DNA from 2 places in the Priestia sp. Y58 genome. Region 2 is predicted to be linked to the other one. Evidence: a T-box and tRNA genes for the amino acid it is inferred to sense, from the RefSeq annotation. Region 2 holds a T-box; the other holds one or more tRNA genes.
The links. A T-box is a leader RNA that pairs with one kind of tRNA and senses whether it is charged. The one in region 2 lies ahead of ileS (isoleucine--tRNA ligase), so its partner is inferred to be a tRNA-Ile.
Positions count from the first base shown of each region.

Region 1: it has a tRNA-Ile gene. The T-box ahead of ileS (isoleucine--tRNA ligase) is inferred to sense a tRNA for this amino acid. The anticodon was not compared.

Region 1 covers NZ_JAKWFL010000005.1:412,866-421,618, reverse strand. Annotated here, with positions in the region: partial or broken rRNA gene MMB68_RS17995 (23S ribosomal RNA) at 1-194, shown strand, start outside; rRNA gene rrf (5S ribosomal RNA) at 257-372, shown strand; tRNA gene MMB68_RS17985 (tRNA-Val) at 477-552, shown strand; tRNA gene MMB68_RS17980 (tRNA-Thr) at 557-632, shown strand; tRNA gene MMB68_RS17975 (tRNA-Tyr) at 641-724, shown strand; tRNA gene MMB68_RS17970 (tRNA-Gln) at 732-806, shown strand; tRNA gene MMB68_RS17965 (tRNA-Lys) at 811-883, shown strand; tRNA gene MMB68_RS17960 (tRNA-Gly) at 893-967, shown strand; tRNA gene MMB68_RS17955 (tRNA-Arg) at 974-1,050, shown strand; tRNA gene MMB68_RS17950 (tRNA-Pro) at 1,055-1,131, shown strand; tRNA gene MMB68_RS17945 (tRNA-Ala) at 1,137-1,212, shown strand; tRNA gene MMB68_RS17940 (tRNA-Met) at 1,243-1,319, shown strand; tRNA gene MMB68_RS17935 (tRNA-Ser) at 1,347-1,439, shown strand; tRNA gene MMB68_RS17930 (tRNA-Met) at 1,465-1,541, shown strand; tRNA gene MMB68_RS17925 (tRNA-Asp) at 1,546-1,621, shown strand; tRNA gene MMB68_RS17920 (tRNA-Phe) at 1,632-1,707, shown strand; tRNA gene MMB68_RS17915 (tRNA-His) at 1,718-1,793, shown strand; tRNA gene MMB68_RS17910 (tRNA-Gly) at 1,805-1,878, shown strand; tRNA gene MMB68_RS17905 (tRNA-Ile) at 1,884-1,960, shown strand; tRNA gene MMB68_RS17900 (tRNA-Asn) at 1,964-2,038, shown strand; tRNA gene MMB68_RS17895 (tRNA-Glu) at 2,043-2,114, shown strand; gene MMB68_RS17890 (M48 family metallopeptidase) at 2,325-3,584, shown strand; gene aceA (isocitrate lyase) at 3,977-5,260, shown strand; gene MMB68_RS17880 (IDEAL domain-containing protein) at 5,456-5,692, opposite strand; gene MMB68_RS17875 (S9 family peptidase) at 5,869-7,848, shown strand; gene MMB68_RS17870 (TVP38/TMEM64 family protein) at 8,011-8,628, shown strand.
Region 2 covers NZ_JAKWFL010000001.1:484,988-493,740, forward strand. Annotated here, with positions in the region: gene MMB68_RS02545 (uracil-xanthine permease family protein) at 1-940, opposite strand, end outside; gene pyrR (bifunctional pyr operon transcriptional regulator/uracil phosphoribosyltransferase PyrR) at 1,097-1,639, opposite strand; gene MMB68_RS02555 (RluA family pseudouridine synthase) at 1,831-2,745, opposite strand; gene lspA (signal peptidase II) at 2,742-3,209, opposite strand; gene MMB68_RS02565 (conjugal transfer protein TraR) at 3,290-3,577, opposite strand; gene ileS (isoleucine--tRNA ligase) at 3,748-6,513, opposite strand; T-box leader at 6,584-6,804, opposite strand; gene MMB68_RS02575 (DivIVA domain-containing protein) at 6,874-7,368, opposite strand; gene MMB68_RS02580 (YlmH family RNA-binding protein) at 7,453-8,226, opposite strand; gene MMB68_RS02585 (YggT family protein) at 8,277-8,546, opposite strand; gene MMB68_RS02590 (cell division protein SepF) at 8,550-8,753, opposite strand, start outside.

The sequences.
Region 1 (8,753 bases), on a different contig from region 2:
AAGGCATCGCTGGGTAGCTATGTGTGGACGGGATAAGTGCTGAAAGCATCTAAGCATGAAGCCCCCCTCAAGATGAGATTTCCCATAGCGCAAGCTAGTAAGATCCCTGAAAGATGATCAGGTTGATAGGTCAGAGGTGGAAGCGTGGCGACATGTGTAGCTGACTGATACTAATCGATCGAGGACTTAACCAAACTTTAAAAGCGTAAGCTTTACTCAGCAAACTGTTATCTAGTTTTGAGAGAGCAATCTCTTGTCTGGTGGCGATAGCGAAGAGGTCACACCCGTTCCCATACCGAACACGGAAGTTAAGCTCTTTAGCGCCAATGGTAGTTGGGACTTTGTCCCTGTGAGAGTAGGACGTTGCCAGGCAATGAATAAGACCCCTTTTTATGCTCTTATAAAAGAGTCTAGGGGTTTTTTATTTGGCTCATTTATAAAAATCTTATATACAATGAATATTGTGTATGATACGCGGAGGATTAGCTCAGCTGGGAGAGCACCTGCCTTACAAGCAGGGGGTCGGCGGTTCGATCCCGTCATCCTCCACCACCGTGCCGGTGTAGCTCAACTGGTAGAGCAACTGACTTGTAATCAGTAGGTTGGGGGTTCAAGTCCTCTTGCCGGCACCATTTATATCGGAGGGGTAGCGAAGTGGCTAAACGCGGCGGACTGTAAATCCGCTCCTTCGGGTTCGGCAGTTCGAATCTGCCCCCCTCCACCATCTTTAGTGGGCTATCGCCAAGCGGTAAGGCAACGGATTTTGATTCCGTCATGCGTTGGTTCGAATCCAGCTAGCCCAGCCATAGAGAGCCATTAGCTCAGTTGGTAGAGCATCTGACTTTTAATCAGAGGGTCGAAGGTTCGAGTCCTTCATGGCTCATTTTAATAAGCGGAAGTAGTTCAGTGGTAGAACACCACCTTGCCAAGGTGGGGGTCGCGAGTTCGAACCTCGTCTTCCGCTCCATATAAAGCGCCCGTAGCTCAATTGGATAGAGCGTTTGACTACGGATCAAAAGGTTAGGGGTTCGACTCCTCTCGGGCGCGCCATAAACGGGAAGTAGCTCAGCTTGGTAGAGCACTTGGTTTGGGACCAAGGGGTCGCAGGTTCGAATCCTGTCTTCCCGACCATTTATGGGGCCTTAGCTCAGCTGGGAGAGCGCCTGCCTTGCACGCAGGAGGTCAGCGGTTCGATCCCGCTAGGCTCCACCAATTAAACTAAATAATTGTAACGAATAATATGGCGGTGTAGCTCAGCTGGCTAGAGCGTACGGTTCATACCCGTGAGGTCGTGGGTTCGACTCCCTCCGCCGCTACCATATAAGTTACATTTGTTATAAATATACGGAGGAATACCCAAGTCCGGCTGAAGGGATCGGTCTTGAAAACCGACAGGGGTGTTAAAGCCCGCGGGGGTTCGAATCCCTCTTCCTCCGCCATTTATTTATATCATATTCATATCATCGCGGGGTGGAGCAGTTCGGTAGCTCGTCGGGCTCATAACCCGAAGGTCGCAGGTTCAAATCCTGTCCCCGCAACCAAAGTGGTCCCGTGGTGTAGCGGTTAACATGCCTGCCTGTCACGCAGGAGATCGCGGGTTCGATTCCCGTCGGGACCGCCATTTACATAAAGGCTCGGTAGCTCAGTTGGTAGAGCAAAGGACTGAAAATCCTTGTGTCGGCGGTTCGATTCCGTCCCGAGCCACCATTTTAAGATGGCGATTGTGGCGAAGTGGTTAACGCACCGGATTGTGGTTCCGGCATTCGTGGGTTCGATTCCCATCAGTCGCCCCATCTTAAGTAACGCGGGTGTAGTTTAGTGGTAAAACCTCAGCCTTCCAAGCTGATGTCGTGAGTTCGATTCTCATCACCCGCTCCAAAAATGGGCCTATAGCTCAGCTGGTTAGAGCGCACGCCTGATAAGCGTGAGGTCGGTGGTTCGAGTCCACTTAGGCCCACCATATTCCACAGTAGCTCAGTGGTAGAGCTATCGGCTGTTAACCGATCGGTCGTAGGTTCGAGTCCTACCTGTGGAGCCATAATGGCCCGTTGGTCAAGCGGTTAAGACACCGCCCTTTCACGGCGGTAACACGGGTTCGAATCCCGTACGGGTCATCTTAAAAGCAGTTTGCATATGCAAACTGCTTTTTTTGTTTGTAAACAGAGTTTATTCTTTTGTCTAAACTCTATTTTTCGTTTTTCTATGATTTCCTCGCCCCAAATTGCATTTCTTATAGCACATCTATAAACGCTTGTTCTAAATTTCGAAAGAAAAACCTACAATAGTAATAACGGTATACTGTTTGTACAAAAGGAGGGGAATGCGTGAAAAAAATTGTTTGGTGGTCCATCGGCATTTTTCTTGTGTATGCAGCGTGTATTTGGGTGTATTTGTTCTATATAAGTGATACCTCTATTCCACAATCATTAAAAGGCACCAGCGTAGACCCGGCTACGTTTATGAATGCACGAGAACTTATGTTGACCGAAAAATATTCAAAAATTAGAGATGCACTCTTTTTTATCCGAATTCCATATGAGTGGCTAGGATTTATTTTAATTTTAGTGTTAGGTGTGTCTAAGAAAGTTAATAAGTGGTCTAAAGACGTTAGCCGTTTCGGTCTTCTCCAAACTGCTATTTATGTATTTTGGTTATCTGTTCTGCTGCTGATCTATTCTTTTCCTATGGACTGGATTAGCTATAAGCTTTCAAAGGCTTACCATATTACGACGCAACCTTTCCAAGGATGGATGAAAGATCTTTTTACAGATTTTTGGGTAAACTATGCCACCATGTTTTTAGTGATTGCTGTGTTATATGCATTCATTCGTAAGTTCTCAAAAAGATGGTGGCTGTATGCTTGGCTAGTATCTATTCCATTTACGCTATTTTTGACGTTTATTCAACCAGTGGTTATTGACCCGTTATATAACGATTTTTATCCATTAAAGAATAAAGAGCTGGAGACGAAAATTTTGCATTTAGCAGACGAAGCTCATATACCTGCTAAGCATGTATATGAAGTAAACATGTCTGAAAAAACGAACTCTCTCAATGCATATGTGACGGGAATAGGTTCTAATTCAAGAATTGTGTTATGGGATACTACTCTTAATAAATTAACAGAACGTGAAATTTTGTTTATCATGGCGCATGAAATGGGTCATTATGTAAAGAAGCATATTTATGTGGGGATTGCTTCAGCATTAGTTTTATCGATCGTAGGTTTATGGCTAACGAAGCACTTAGCTCGCTTTGTGATTAAGAGATGGGGAAAAGCATTAAAAATTACTTCTCTTAGTGATTTAAATTCTTTACCGCTTATTCTACTTATTTTTTCTGTTCTTACATTTGCTGTGAGTCCTTTAACAAATATGCAATCGCGTCATCATGAACTTCAATCTGACACGTACGCCATGGATTTAACAGGAGATAAACAGGCTGCTGTTAAAACATTTCAGGACTTAACAAAATCAGGATTATCTCAGGTGAATCCGCCGTATTTAGTGAAGATTTTCCGATATGGTCACCCAACGATAATGGAAAGAATTTCATTTGTTGAGAAGTATGAAAGAAATGAATAAGTGATATAAGAAAAAGTAAAGGATATATGAAGCCTTTGATACGTAAGTATTAATAGAAAAGCCTCCTTGCGGGTAGGAAAAAAATTCTAAAAGGAGGTTTCATTTTCGAAAGTACTGTTATATAATAACGTATGTGAAATAAAAACTGTTTTATAACAATGGGGAGGAATAGTTATTTGTGATTGAAAAGATAGCAGTTGAAATTCTCAGCTTATATTCACCTCATCTAAGTCTTACTACATGTCCTTCAACTATTTACTTATTTCATCTACGTTCTTACTGATATTATGACCAACTGCTAATTCACTTCATCATGAAACAGACATATTCTAACTGCTGCGTTTTATATTTTTATGAATATAGAATTTTAAATTCATTAGGGGGTATAAAGAATGAAAGACATTCGTGTAAAAAACCTTGAAGAGAACTGGAAAAGCGATGAGCGTTGGAAAGGAATTGAACGTCCATATTCTGCAGAAAAAGTCATTGGGCTAAGAGGGTCCATTGATATTGAACATACGCTTGCTAGAAGAGGAGCCGAAAAGTTCTGGAACTTATTAAAAACAGAGCCATACGTTCATGCATTAGGAGCTTTAACAGGGAATCAAGCAGTACAACAGGTAAAAGCAGGGTTAAAAGCAATTTACTTAAGCGGATGGCAAGTAGCTGCAGATGCAAATCTTTCAGGAAACATGTATCCTGATCAAAGTTTATACCCGGCAAACAGCGTGCCGCATGTTGTGAAACGAATCAATCAAGCGCTGCAGCGTGCCGATCAAATTCAGCATTTAGAAGGAGAAGGGGATATCGATTACTTTGCTCCAATTGTAGCAGATGCAGAAGCTGGGTTTGGAGGACAGTTAAACGTATTTGAACTCATGAAAGGAATGATTGAGTCGGGAGCATCTGCCGTACACTTTGAAGATCAATTATCCTCTGAGAAAAAGTGTGGTCATCTCGGCGGCAAGGTATTGCTTCCAACTCAGACCGCTGTGAAAAATTTGATTGCTGCTCGTTTAGCTGCTGATGTAATGGGTGTTCCAACACTTCTGATTGCTCGTACCGATGCTGATGCCGCTGATTTAATTACAAGTGATGTTGATCCTGTAGATCGCCAGTTTATTACAGGTGAACGCACCGCTGAAGGTTTTTATCGCACGAGAGCCGGAATCGATCAAGCTATTGCTCGTGGCTTAGCATATGCGCCATATGCTGATCTAGTATGGTGTGAAACGTCTGAACCAAACTTGGAACAAGCACAAAAATTTGCAGATGCTATTCATGAAAAATTCCCAGGTAAAATGCTTGCTTATAACTGTTCACCATCTTTCAACTGGAAGAAAAAATTAGATAAGAAAACGATTGAAAAGTTCCAAAGAGAAATCGCAAAAATGGGATACAAATTCCAATTCGTTACGCTTGCTGGCTTCCACGCTTTAAATCACAGCATGTTTGAGCTGGCACGAGGATATAAAACAAGAGGAATGGCAGCTTATTCAGAGTTACAAGAAAGAGAGTTTGCTAGTGAAGTAAATGGATATACTGCTACAAGACATCAGCGTGAAGTAGGAACGGGTTATTTTGATGAAGTGGCGCAAGTAGTTTCTGGTGGGACTTCCTCTACAACAGCTTTAAAAGGTTCAACGGAAGAAGAGCAGTTTCAAGCACATAAATAACAAAAAATCTATGAGTGGAACGGTCGGTTACTTCCACTCATAGGAAAAATCCTAACAAAAAAGATTCTTACAGATGTAAGAATCTTTTTTTATGTAGTAAACACGATTTAACAGACAGCTGTTCTTCCTGAGAAGAAAGGATCTGCCTGTTAAACGTACATATAAATCATTAACATGAATTAAGTTCTTAAAATATTAAGTAGATGTTTGAAGCAGGGATTGGTACTGTGCTGATAGCTCATAAAAAGCAATTTCATCACGTTGATCTAATGCCGTGTTAATGTTTGTTTCTAACAGTTCTTTTTGACGCTTAAAAAGCGATTCATCAATTACCATTTCGATATAAACATCCAACATACTCACAGTATCAATTACTTTTTTCTTGCGAGCGAGGGACTTCATCATTTCCGTGTACGATTTTTCATTGTTCATACCTCATCACCTCTGCACCCTTTTTATTATTATATAGATTAAAAGAAGAAAAAACAACTAATTTTCTAAATTTTTAGATTTTTATTTTTAGAAATGATAAAGTAAGAGGGAAACGCTACTTTCGTTTTTATCGATTGACTATTTGGTTTAAAAATGAATCCTTGGGGGCGAAGAAATTGAATCATTTAAAAAAGCGTACGGTAACGATAGAGGATTTGTACGAATTGAAGTCTGTTTATAATCCTCAGATTTCTCCAGATGGAAAAAGTGTAGTTTATACGGTTCGAGAAACGAAGAAAATAGAGAACGCGTATGAAACGCAGCTGTTTATGTTAGATCTTGAAACGGAAGAAACTAAGCAATTAACGTACTACAAAGGAAATAATCATTCTCCCGCCTGGTCCCCGGACGGCAAGTGGATTGCTTTTTTATCCGATCGCAGTCAAGCTGTTCAGCTCTACCTATTAGCAGCGACAGGCGGGGAAGCAGAAGCACTCACAGATCTTGAAAAAGGCGTTAGTAATCCAGTTTGGTCTCCTTATAGTGACGAAATTATGTTTTCCACAAAAGTAGAAGAAAAAGCTGTAAGAGTTGAACAAAATCATGAATATCCCCAGCCGTATGAAGTGGAACGTTTACTGTACAAATCCGATGTTAGCGGTTATTTAAAAGGTGAATATACTCAAGTTGCTGTCGTTAAACTTAAAAATAAAGAAGTGACGTTTGTAACGGATGGACCTTATCATCACTCTGTAGGGTGCTGGGCCCCTGATGCAAGCTCAATTGTATTTTGCAGCAGCCGAGGAGAGAATCCGGATTTATCGCTAACGATGGATGTGTTTATTTTGCATCGTGATACTAAAAAATTAACATCTATTACAGCGGAAACAGGATATTTTCATCAAGTTTCGTGGTCACCGGATGGGTCATACATAGCTTACATTGGAAATGAACGTACATACGGATCGGCTTCAATGAATGACATATATATTTATCAGATCTCTAGCCAAAAAACAGCTTGTATCACTGCTGGTATAGACTTAGAAATAGGAGATATGGTAGCAGGAGATTTCCACTTTGGAAGAACCGCAGCGGGAATTATGTGGGGCAGTAATGAAGAATTTTATTTTGTCGTAAGTGAAAAGGGTTCTGTAGGCATATATAAAGGAAATGTGAATGGAAAGTTAGACTCTGTACTTATGGATAATGCTCACGTATATGGGGTATCTGTTCTTCCCAATTGTGAGGAAGCTATTGTGGCAATCAGTACGTTTACACATCCCGGAGATCTTTATTCTCTAAATTTAAAAACAGAGGAATTAGTGAAGCTGACAAACGTTAATGACTCATTTTTAAAGCATGTGCAGCTCACAGAAGCAGAATCTTTTTACGCGACTTCTACGGACGATATACATATCCACAGTTGGGTAGTGAAAGCTGCTGCTACCAATGATGTATCTCCAACCATTTTAGAAATCCATGGAGGTCCGCATCTTATGTATGGTCATACATTTATGCTTGAATTCCAAGTACTTGCATCAAAAGGGTTCAATATCCTCTTTTCTAATCCAAGAGGCGGCAGAGGATATGGTCAAGCATTTACAGATGCGGTTCGAGGTGATTACGGGGGCATGGATTATACGGACTTGATGGCAGTAACCGACGAAGCAGTTAAGCGCTACTCTTATATTAATGAAGATAAGCTTGGCGTAACAGGAGGAAGCTACGGAGGGTTTATGACAAACTGGATTGTAGGAAGTACAAATCGGTTTAAAGCAGCGGTGACGCAACGGTCTATTTCAAATTGGACAAGTTTTTACGGCGTTAGTGATATTGGCTATTATTTCACCGAATGGGAATTAAAAGCTGATATTTATGAAAATCCGGAAAAACTTTGGAACCACTCGCCGCTTCGTTTAGCGGAGAACGTTAAAACACCGCTGTTAATCTTGCATAGCGAACAGGATTATAGATGTCCAATTGAACAAGCTGAACAGCTTTATGTGGCACTGAAAAGAAAAGATAAAGAAGTAGAATTTATTCGTTTTCCTCAGTCTAATCATGAACTTTCTAGAAGCGGTAAGCCTAATTTACGAACGGCGAGACTAAAATATTTAACAAGCTGGTTTAAACGTTATTTAAAACAGTCTCAATAAAAAGTGCATGGCTGTTCAACCAAATATGTGTGTGTAAATAAAGGCTGTATAGTAAACGTAAAAGGACAGGAAAGGTAAAACGCTGTAAAACTTTTGTTTGGTAAAGGAAAGTAGTACAATAAGTGAAAAGTAGCACAGTTGTTTAAATAAGGAGAACATTCGATGGATTTTGAAACATTAAAGCATTATTTGACACTAGACGGCGTCCTCGAGTTATTAAAACAATATCAATCATTTGGAATCATTCCAGGACTGCTGTTGCCTATTTTAGAAGCGTTTATCCCTATCTTGCCGCTTTTTGCGTTTGTAATGGCCAATGCTGCCGCTTTTGGCTTATGGTTAGGTTTTTTAATTTCATGGGTTGGCAGCTGCGTTGGATCACTGCTTGTCTTTTTGATATTTAGAAAATATGGACAAGCGAGGTTTTTACATTTCATCAGCCGGCATGCGCAAATTCGAAAGATTATGATTTGGGTAGAAAGACACGGTTTCGGACCGCTGTTTATTATGCTTTGTTTTCCTTTTACCCCGTCTTCGGCAATTAATGTAGTAGCAGGACTATCACGTGTTAGTATGGCTCAGTTTATGCTGGCTGTATTAGCCGGTAAAATGGTGATGATATTTATGATGAGCTTTATTGGGGCCGATTTTGTTTCATTTGTGAAACAGCCTCTAAAAGCAGTACTTGTTTTAGTCATCATTTTTGTTCTATGGCTTGTTGGAAAACAAATTGAACGAAGATTAAATGAAAAATCTAAAGTGAAACAGTATGACAAATAGTTTGTTTATATATAACAAATAGTGATGAAAGACTGCTTTTTAATAGGCAGTCTTTTGTTATACATACAGCCAAAAGGGGTATTGTAAACTATAGAAAAGCCTTTTCTTATAGGGATACAACAGCA
Region 2 (8,753 bases):
TCACAAATACGCTAAGCACCTTTGTGATAGCTAACACTCCGATGTTCTCACCGTATGTTGTATTTGGCGGTCCGCCGATCAGCGCAGCAAGCATAGTTGCTACTCCGTCTCCTAAAATCGATCTGTGCAGCCCTGGCTTTTCAATATAGTTTCGATCCACAATTTTATTTAAGACGAGAATGTGTCCGATATGTTCTGAGAGTGTTACGACTGCTACAGGTACCATGATAAGCACAATCCCCAGTGAAATGGACGGCGTGTATGTGACGAACGGCACGTAGAAATGAGGTATTTCAATCCACTCTGCTTTCACTACCTTTGAAAAGTCTACCAACCCTTGTGTATAAGCGAAGATGTATCCGCCGATAATTCCCATCAGTACCGGAATCAGACTGATAATGTTTTTAAAGAAGATTGAGCAAGCAACTGTTATCGCTAGTGTCACAAGCGCAACCATCAGGTAAGTTAAGCTGTAATTTCCTTTTGCATCGTTCATAGCCATGCCTACTGCTGTATTAGCCAGTCCTAAGCCTATAACCATAATAACTGGTCCTACTACAACCGGAGGAAGCAGCTTCATAATCCAATTGATTCCTGTTCCTTTTATAATCAAAGCAACGATTCCATAAACAAGTCCGGCTAAGAAACAGCCAACCATCGTTTCTTCAGGTCCAAACGAAGCTTTGGCGAAAATGATTGGCGTGATGAACGCGAACGATGAACCAAGATAAGAAGGAATTTGACCTCTTGTAATGAGCAGGAAAGCAAGCGTTCCTACCCCGCTTGAAATCAAAGCAATTGCCGGGCTGAACCCGACTAGGAACGGCACTAACACCGTCGACCCAAACATTGCAAACAAATGCTGTAGACTCAATGTTAACCAATTTACTGCTTTTGGTTTATCATGTATATCAAGTACAAAATCTCGTTGTTGACTCATATGTTTTTCCTCCTATCACTATTAAAAAACCTCTTTACGCAGAGGCAAAGAGGTTTTCAGCATACAGGGAAGACGCTATACCGCAGTATAGTTTTCCTTGTATAGTGACCCCCCTTTTGCAGCCTCACGGGACTACCATTTAAAAGGGTATATAATTTATTTTTCGTAAATAGACACGTGGTCTTTTTCGTCTACTTCCATTAAGTGCACCGCAATTTTTTCACTTTTAGCTGTCGGTACGTTTTTGCCAACATAGTCTGCTCGAATCGGCAGCTCGCGGTGCCCTCTATCCACTAAGACAGCCAGCTGAATGAGTTCAGGTCGGCCGATATCAATCAGTGCATCAAGTGCTGCTCGAACCGTACGGCCCGTATATAACACATCGTCTACTAAGATGACGTTCTTATTTGCAATATCTGTCGGAATATCTGATCCTTTTACGAGAGGCTCATCATTGCTTGTCACTTTCGATAAATCATCTCGGTAAAGCGTGATGTCTAGTTCTCCGACTGGCAGTGTATTTCCTTCAATTTGTGCAATTCGTTCTGCTAAACGTTTTGCGATATAAATACCTCGCGTTTTAATCCCCACTAGCACACAATTTTCGATTCCTTTATTCTTTTCAATAATCTCATGTGCAATTCGAGTTAAAGCGCGGCGAATAGCCTGTTCGTCAAGTACGGTAGCTTTTACGTTCACTGTTTTTCACCTCAAGTTGTTGACATAAAAAAATCCTCTTGCCTTGAGGCAAGAGGATTTGGTTTTAGACATATTTCTTCAAAAAGACTATAAGTATGCCTTTTCTGCACCGTTTCCTTCTCAGCCTCTCTGGACTGTTCTTAAAGGTTCTTATTAAGTTAATACAAGTATGCCATCACTTATGGCAGTTGTCAACTTCTTTTTTCAATAAGCTCTAGCATCTCATTAAACTCTTTTGGAGCCGGCGCTTCAAATTCCATATATTCATTTGTACGAGGGTGAATAAAACCTAATACACCAGCATGAAGCGCTTGTCCGTCAATCGGAAGCGTTTTTTTCGGTCCGTACTTCGGATCCCCGGCAAGCGGAAAGCCAATATACTTCATATGAACGCGAATTTGGTGTGTTCGCCCCGTTTCTAGCTTACATTCGACCAGTGAAAAATCTTTAAAACGCTGCAATACAGTAAAGTGCGTCACTGCATCACGGCTGTTTTCATCAGTGACCGTCATGCTTTGACGGTCTTGCTTATCTCGGCCGATTGGCGCATCAATTGTACCGTGATCGTGCGCAATTACTCCGTGAACGATAGCTTTATAGCGACGCGTCACTGTTTTAGCTACAAGCTGACTAACTAGTGATTCATGAGCTAAATCATTTTTTGCAACCATAAGTAAACCAGATGTATCTTTATCAATTCGATGAACGATACCAGGGCGCATAACGCCGTTAATACCGGATAAATCTTTACAGTGAGCCATTAGGCCGTTTACAAGCGTGCCGCTATGATGACCAGGAGCTGGATGTACAACCATGCCGCGAGGTTTATTTACAACAAGCACATCTTGATCTTCATAATAAATATCTAAATCCATTTCTTCCGCTACCACATCTAGCTCTTCTAGTTCCGGCACTTCAATAATAACAGCGTCTCCTGTTTTACATTTATAGTTTCCTTTAACGGTTTTATCGTTCACTTTTGCGTGACCTTCTTTAATCCACTGCTGCACTTGTGAACGTGACCATTCTGCATTTACAGTCGAAAGTACTTTATCAATACGTTCTCCCGCTTGTTCTTCATTTATAACTGTTTCAATTACATTCATTCTTTGTGCTCCTTCTTCATTTTCCCTTCAAACAGCGTCATAATAAACATGATGATTACTCCGACGACAAGTGCCGAATCAGCTACGTTAAAAATCGGAAAATCATACGTAAAGATGTATGTATTTACGAAATCAACTACTTCTTTACGGACCACTCGATCAATAAAGTTTCCAATGGCGCCGCCTAACATTAATGCTAGCGCAATACCGAACCATTTATCTTGTTTTTTGAGCTTTTGAATATAAATTATTAAACCGACTACCACAACCACCGTAATGAGATAAAAGAACCACATCTGTCCTTGTAAAATCCCCCACGCGGCTCCTCTGTTACGATGAGAGGTAATGTAAAGAAAGTTTTCAATCACGGTGATGCTTTGTCCATAATACATTTCTTTTACAATCATCCATTTTGTTACCTGATCAATAAGTATAACAGCTAAAGCGATAAGATAATAAAACACAAACGTTTTCCTCCCGCAATAAAATCAAACGAATCCATACTAAAGCATTTTAGCACATAATTCATTTTTTTTCTCGCTTCTCACCATAAAACAAATAAATCTTCGTTTGTGCGGGCCGTCGGCATTACTTTTAATTTATGAATAGACATCACTTCGCCAGTTAGTTCATCAATTCCGAACGCACCAACGTCAAGCTTTGCTAACGCGTGTTCTACATCTTTTAAATCTGCTTTAATCATTTCTATTACATAACGTTCCTTTTCATCTATATAACCAGATTGTTCTGTAGCATATCTCACTAGGCGATCTTGTAATTCTTCTTTAATAAGAGCTAATTCCTGTCCAATGGAAAGATAATTTTCATACATGCAAACGCCTCCTGTGCTGATAAGATGAAGTATTAATGATGTTAGGTTTACCGAGTTTTCCATCGAATCTACAACACAAGTTTTTCCTAAGGCTTTAAATGCTTTATACCATTGTATTTGGGAATTTCGTACAGCAAAAAACACGCCCAAAAAGGACGTGTTTTTGTTCATTACTGCTGAACGTAGTGATTTTTCACAACATCCGCACAGCGTGTACATAAAGTCGGGTGATCTTGATCTTCGCCAACTGTTGGTGATACAACCCAGCAGCGCTCACACTTCTCACCTTCTGCTTTACTTACAACAATTGAAGCATAGCTGAATTTTTGTGCTTCAGCAGGTGCTTCACCTTCTGCTACTTCAAGATCTGAAACGATGAAGAGTTGACCTACATTTTCAGAAATAGATGCTAACAGCTCTTTTGTATCTGCTGTTGGATACAGCGTTAATTTTGCTTCTAAAGACTTACCGATTACTTTTTCATTACGAGCCTGTTCTAGCGCTTTTAATACTTCATCACGAAGCTCCATGAACGCATCCCATTTCTCTACTAATTGATCTGCTCCTTCAATTTCTTGAACCTCTGGCATATCAACTAGCTGCACGCTTTCTTCCTTTACATTTGGAATGTGAACCCATACTTCGTCTGCTGTATGAGAAAGAATTGGAGACACTAATTTCGTTAACGATAATAACGTTTCATAAAGGACCGTTTGAATGCTGCGACGCTCTACATTATTTTCTGCTTCGATGTACAATACATCTTTTGCGAAGTCTAAGTAGAATGAACTCATATCAATTGTACAGAAATTATGCACTGCGTGATAAATGCTTGAGAATTCATATGAATCATAAGATTTTTGCACTTTATCAATTAATTTGTTCAGCTTCACAAGCATGTAGCGGTCTACTTCACGAAGGTCTTCAACGGCTACAGCGTCAGTTGTTGGATTAAAGTCCGCTAAGTTTCCTAGTAAGAAACGGAACGTGTTGCGGATTTTACGATATACTTCTGCTACTTGTTTTAAAATGTTATCAGATACACGAACATCAGCTTGGTAATCTACAGAAGCTACCCATAAACGTAAAATATCTGCACCTAGTTGTTTCATTACTTTTTCTGGAATTACAACGTTTCCTAATGACTTACTCATTTTGCGACCTTCACCGTCTAAAGCAAATCCGTGGCTAAGTACCCCTTTATAAGGTGCTTCACCCGTTACAGCTACACTTGTAGAAAGACTTGAATTAAACCAGCCTCGGTATTGGTCAGAACCTTCTAAATACAAATCAGCCGGACGCTGTAAGTCTTCACGCTCTTCAAGAACAGCTTGATGTGAAGAACCAGAGTCAAACCATACGTCCATGATGTCTGTTTCTTTTGTGAAGCGGCCATTTGGGCTTCCTTCATGAGTAAAGCCTTCTGGAAGCAAGTCTTTTGCTTCACGCTCAAACCATACGTTTGATCCATGTTCTCTAAATAGATTTGATACGTGTTCAATTGTTTCGTCCGTAATGATTGGCTCATCATTTTCAGCATAAAATACCGGAATCGGCACGCCCCATGCACGTTGGCGAGAAATACACCAGTCTCCGCGGTCACGCACCATGTTATAAAGTCGCGTTTCACCCCAAGTAGGTACCCATTTTGTTTTTTCTACTGCTTTTAATAAATCTTCACGGAAATCTTTAATAGACGCAAACCACTGTGCCGTTGCACGGAAAATTGTTGGTTTCTTTGTACGCCAGTCATGTGGGTATGAGTGGGTAATGAAACTTAATTTTAACAGCGCGCCTTCTTCTTCTAGTTTGTCTGTAATCGGCTTATTCGCTTTATCATAGAATAACCCTTCAAATCCTGGTGCTTCATTCGTCATATGACCCTTACTGTCGACTGGGCAAAGAACTTCCAAACCGTATTTTTGACCAACGATAAAGTCGTCTTCCCCGTGTCCCGGTGCTGTATGAACACATCCAGTACCAGCATCCGTTGTTACGTGATCGCCAAGAACAACTAAAGAATCGCGCTTGTAGATTGGATGTTCAGCTACCACGCGTTCAAGTTCTGAACCTTTTACTGTACGAAGTGTCTTATATTCAGCCCATTCAATTTCTTTAGCAACTGTTTCAATCAGTTCAGTTGCCACTACATATTTTGCTCCGTCTGCTTCAACTACGCTGTACTGAAGCTCAGGATTGACAGCAATCCCTTGGTTAGCTGGCATTGTCCATGGTGTTGTCGTCCAAATGATGAATTTTTCATCTTGTTCAAGCACACCTTTACCATCTTTTACGTTAAACGCTACGTAAATAGAAGCTGAACGCTTGTCATAGTATTCAATTTCCGCTTCTGCTAAAGCAGATTCACTTGAAGGGGACCAGTACACAGGTTTTAACCCTTTGTAGATGTAGCCTTTTTTCGCCATGTCACCAAACACTTTGATTTGCTGCGCTTCGTACTGCGGCTGAAGCGTTACATATGGATTATCCCAATCTCCGCGTACGCCTAAACGCTTGAACTGCTCACGCTGGCCGTTTACTTGTTCCCAAGCATACTGTTCGCAAAGCTTACGGAACTCAGCTACCGTCATTTCTTTGCGGTTTACTTTTTTATTTTTTGTTAAAGCTGTTTCAATTGGCAAACCGTGTGTATCCCAGCCTGGTACATAAGGTGCGCAGAAGCCTGACATCGACTTATAGCGAACGATAAAATCTTTTAAAATTTTATTTAAGGCATGTCCCATGTGAATATCGCCATTCGCATATGGAGGTCCGTCATGCAGGACAAATAGCGGACGACCTTCCGTACGTTTTTGCACTTTTTCATAAATATTCATTTCAGCCCACTGTTCTTGCATTTTAGGCTCGCGGTTCGGTAAATTTCCACGCATCGGAAATTCAGTTTTTGGCATCAATAATGTATCTTTATATTCCATGTTTTACCCTCCAAAAAAAACGTAAATTTCATATCTTTTTGTACCATAACAAAAAGACCTCCTCATCCCAAAAAGGGACGAGAAGGTCTCCCGCGGTACCACCCTAGTAGATTTGCTGCACGCAAATCCTCTTTGCATTCGTAACGTGAATAAACCGCCACTGCTTACTATCATCATTTCAGCAATGGTACTCTAGGGTGATTTTCACTTTTTTGTTTGTTATCGAGCTCACACCATCCTCGATTCGCTTTGACAAACTAAAAAAGCTACTCTCCCTGTCTCCGTACTGTTTGATATGAAATTTCATCTGTTACCAAATTATATGACAACAAAACGTGAGAAGTCAAGATGATGTCTTGACTAGTCAATTTTTTCTTCTAGCGCTGGCATCTCATAATCCATCAACTGATCCCAGTCATCGCTGTTTAACATTTCAAGCTGTGCTTCGATTAACATTTTGAAACGAGTTCTAAATACTTTAGACTGCTTTTTCGTCTCCTCAATGTCCATCGCAATTTTACGAGACTTAGACAGTGCTTCATTAATAATACGGTCCGCATTTTTTTCTGCTTCTTTTATAATGAGCTTCGCTTCTTTTTCAGCGTTTCGCTTCACATCTTCCGCTGCTTCTTGAGCAATTAAAATTGATTTATTTAACGTTTCTTCGATGTTAGTAAAATGTCCAAGACGATCTGTTAATTCAGATACTCTTCCTTCTAACTCCTTTTTATCACGCATTACCAGCTCATAGTCTTTAATTACTTGGTCAAGAAACTCATTTACTTCATCTTCATCATATCCGCGAAACCCGCGATTAAACTCTTTGTTATGAATATCCAAAGGGGTTAAAGGCATCTAGGCCACCTCCGTGTTGTCTCATTACATCATTAGTAATGGTTTATTCGACATATTTTTAAAATTTCCTGCTAGTAGATTTCTTTATTTCTGCTTTCCTACAACAATTCGCCATTTTTCTTTTTTGGTTTTGCCTTCAAGTGAAACGATACGACTTCTGCCGTGGCCACGAAGCGACAAAATATCACCTTCATGACATTCAAAAGACGGCTGTTCAATGACTTTAAAATTTACTTTTACCGCTCTATTTGCAATAAACGGCTGGACTTTTTGTCTTGATAAATTGTGAATAGTCGACAGCAAAACATCAAGCCTCATTGAAGAAACTGTATAAACGTGTTCAATCAGCTCTTCTTTTACCACATGCAGCTGCTCTCTTTGAATAGAAGAAAGTGAAACTTTGGCTTTTCCAATTGATGTTAAATTCATCTCAATATAGGAAGAAATTTCCTCTGCAACTACAAGCTGAATATCGTCTCCCGCGACCAAAATATCTCCAAATTTTGAACGGCGCAGTCCTAAAGACATCGCCGAACCAAGAACTTGAGGATGTTCAATTGTCACAAACTTTTTAGGATAATTGAGCTCGTACATACACAACTGAAAATCTTCACTTTGAGGTACATAGTAATCCGGATATAGCAGCGCACGCTTGCGTTCAGCAAACGGTTGTCCACCATCAAATGAAACTTGAACCTCTCCTTCAGTCCCGACAATAGCCGTCACAATCTGCTGTTCTCTTGGATCTAAAAAGTCCGTTAATTTTGGGCTGTATTGATGTAGGACATCTTCTTTCCACTGAAGAACCTGGTCAATAAATCCATGTTCTTCTTGCCTAAAATGTTCATAAATAGACATATTATTACTCCTACTATTGGTATGTAAAAAAGGAATCCAGCGATTCCTTTTTAAATAAATCCAACCATACTGTGAAGTGAACGTACCCCTGCTTGCGCAAATCGTAGTAAAAAGATTGCAACAAGAGGTGAAATATCAATCATGCCAATCGGCGGAATGATTTTACGAAAAGGCTCTAAGTAAGGCTCACAAATACTGCCAAGCAGCTGACCAAACTTAGATGCCCTTACATCGGGTACCCAAGACATCAAAATGTAAATAATTAGTGCCCATGAGTAAAGACCAATCAATTGCCCAAGAATCCCAAAAACGATGTCCAAAAACTACCACCTCTTTACGTTTGTTGTATCGTGTTCTCCCATCATATCTGAAATGCTTCCGCTTACGTCTACATTATCAGGTGTACATAAAAAGATGTCGGTTCCAATTTTTTGAATGTCCCCGCCTAAAGCATAAACTGTACCACTTAAAAAGTCGACAATTCTCACTGCTTGATCTCGTTGAATGCGCTGTAAATTAACAACTAC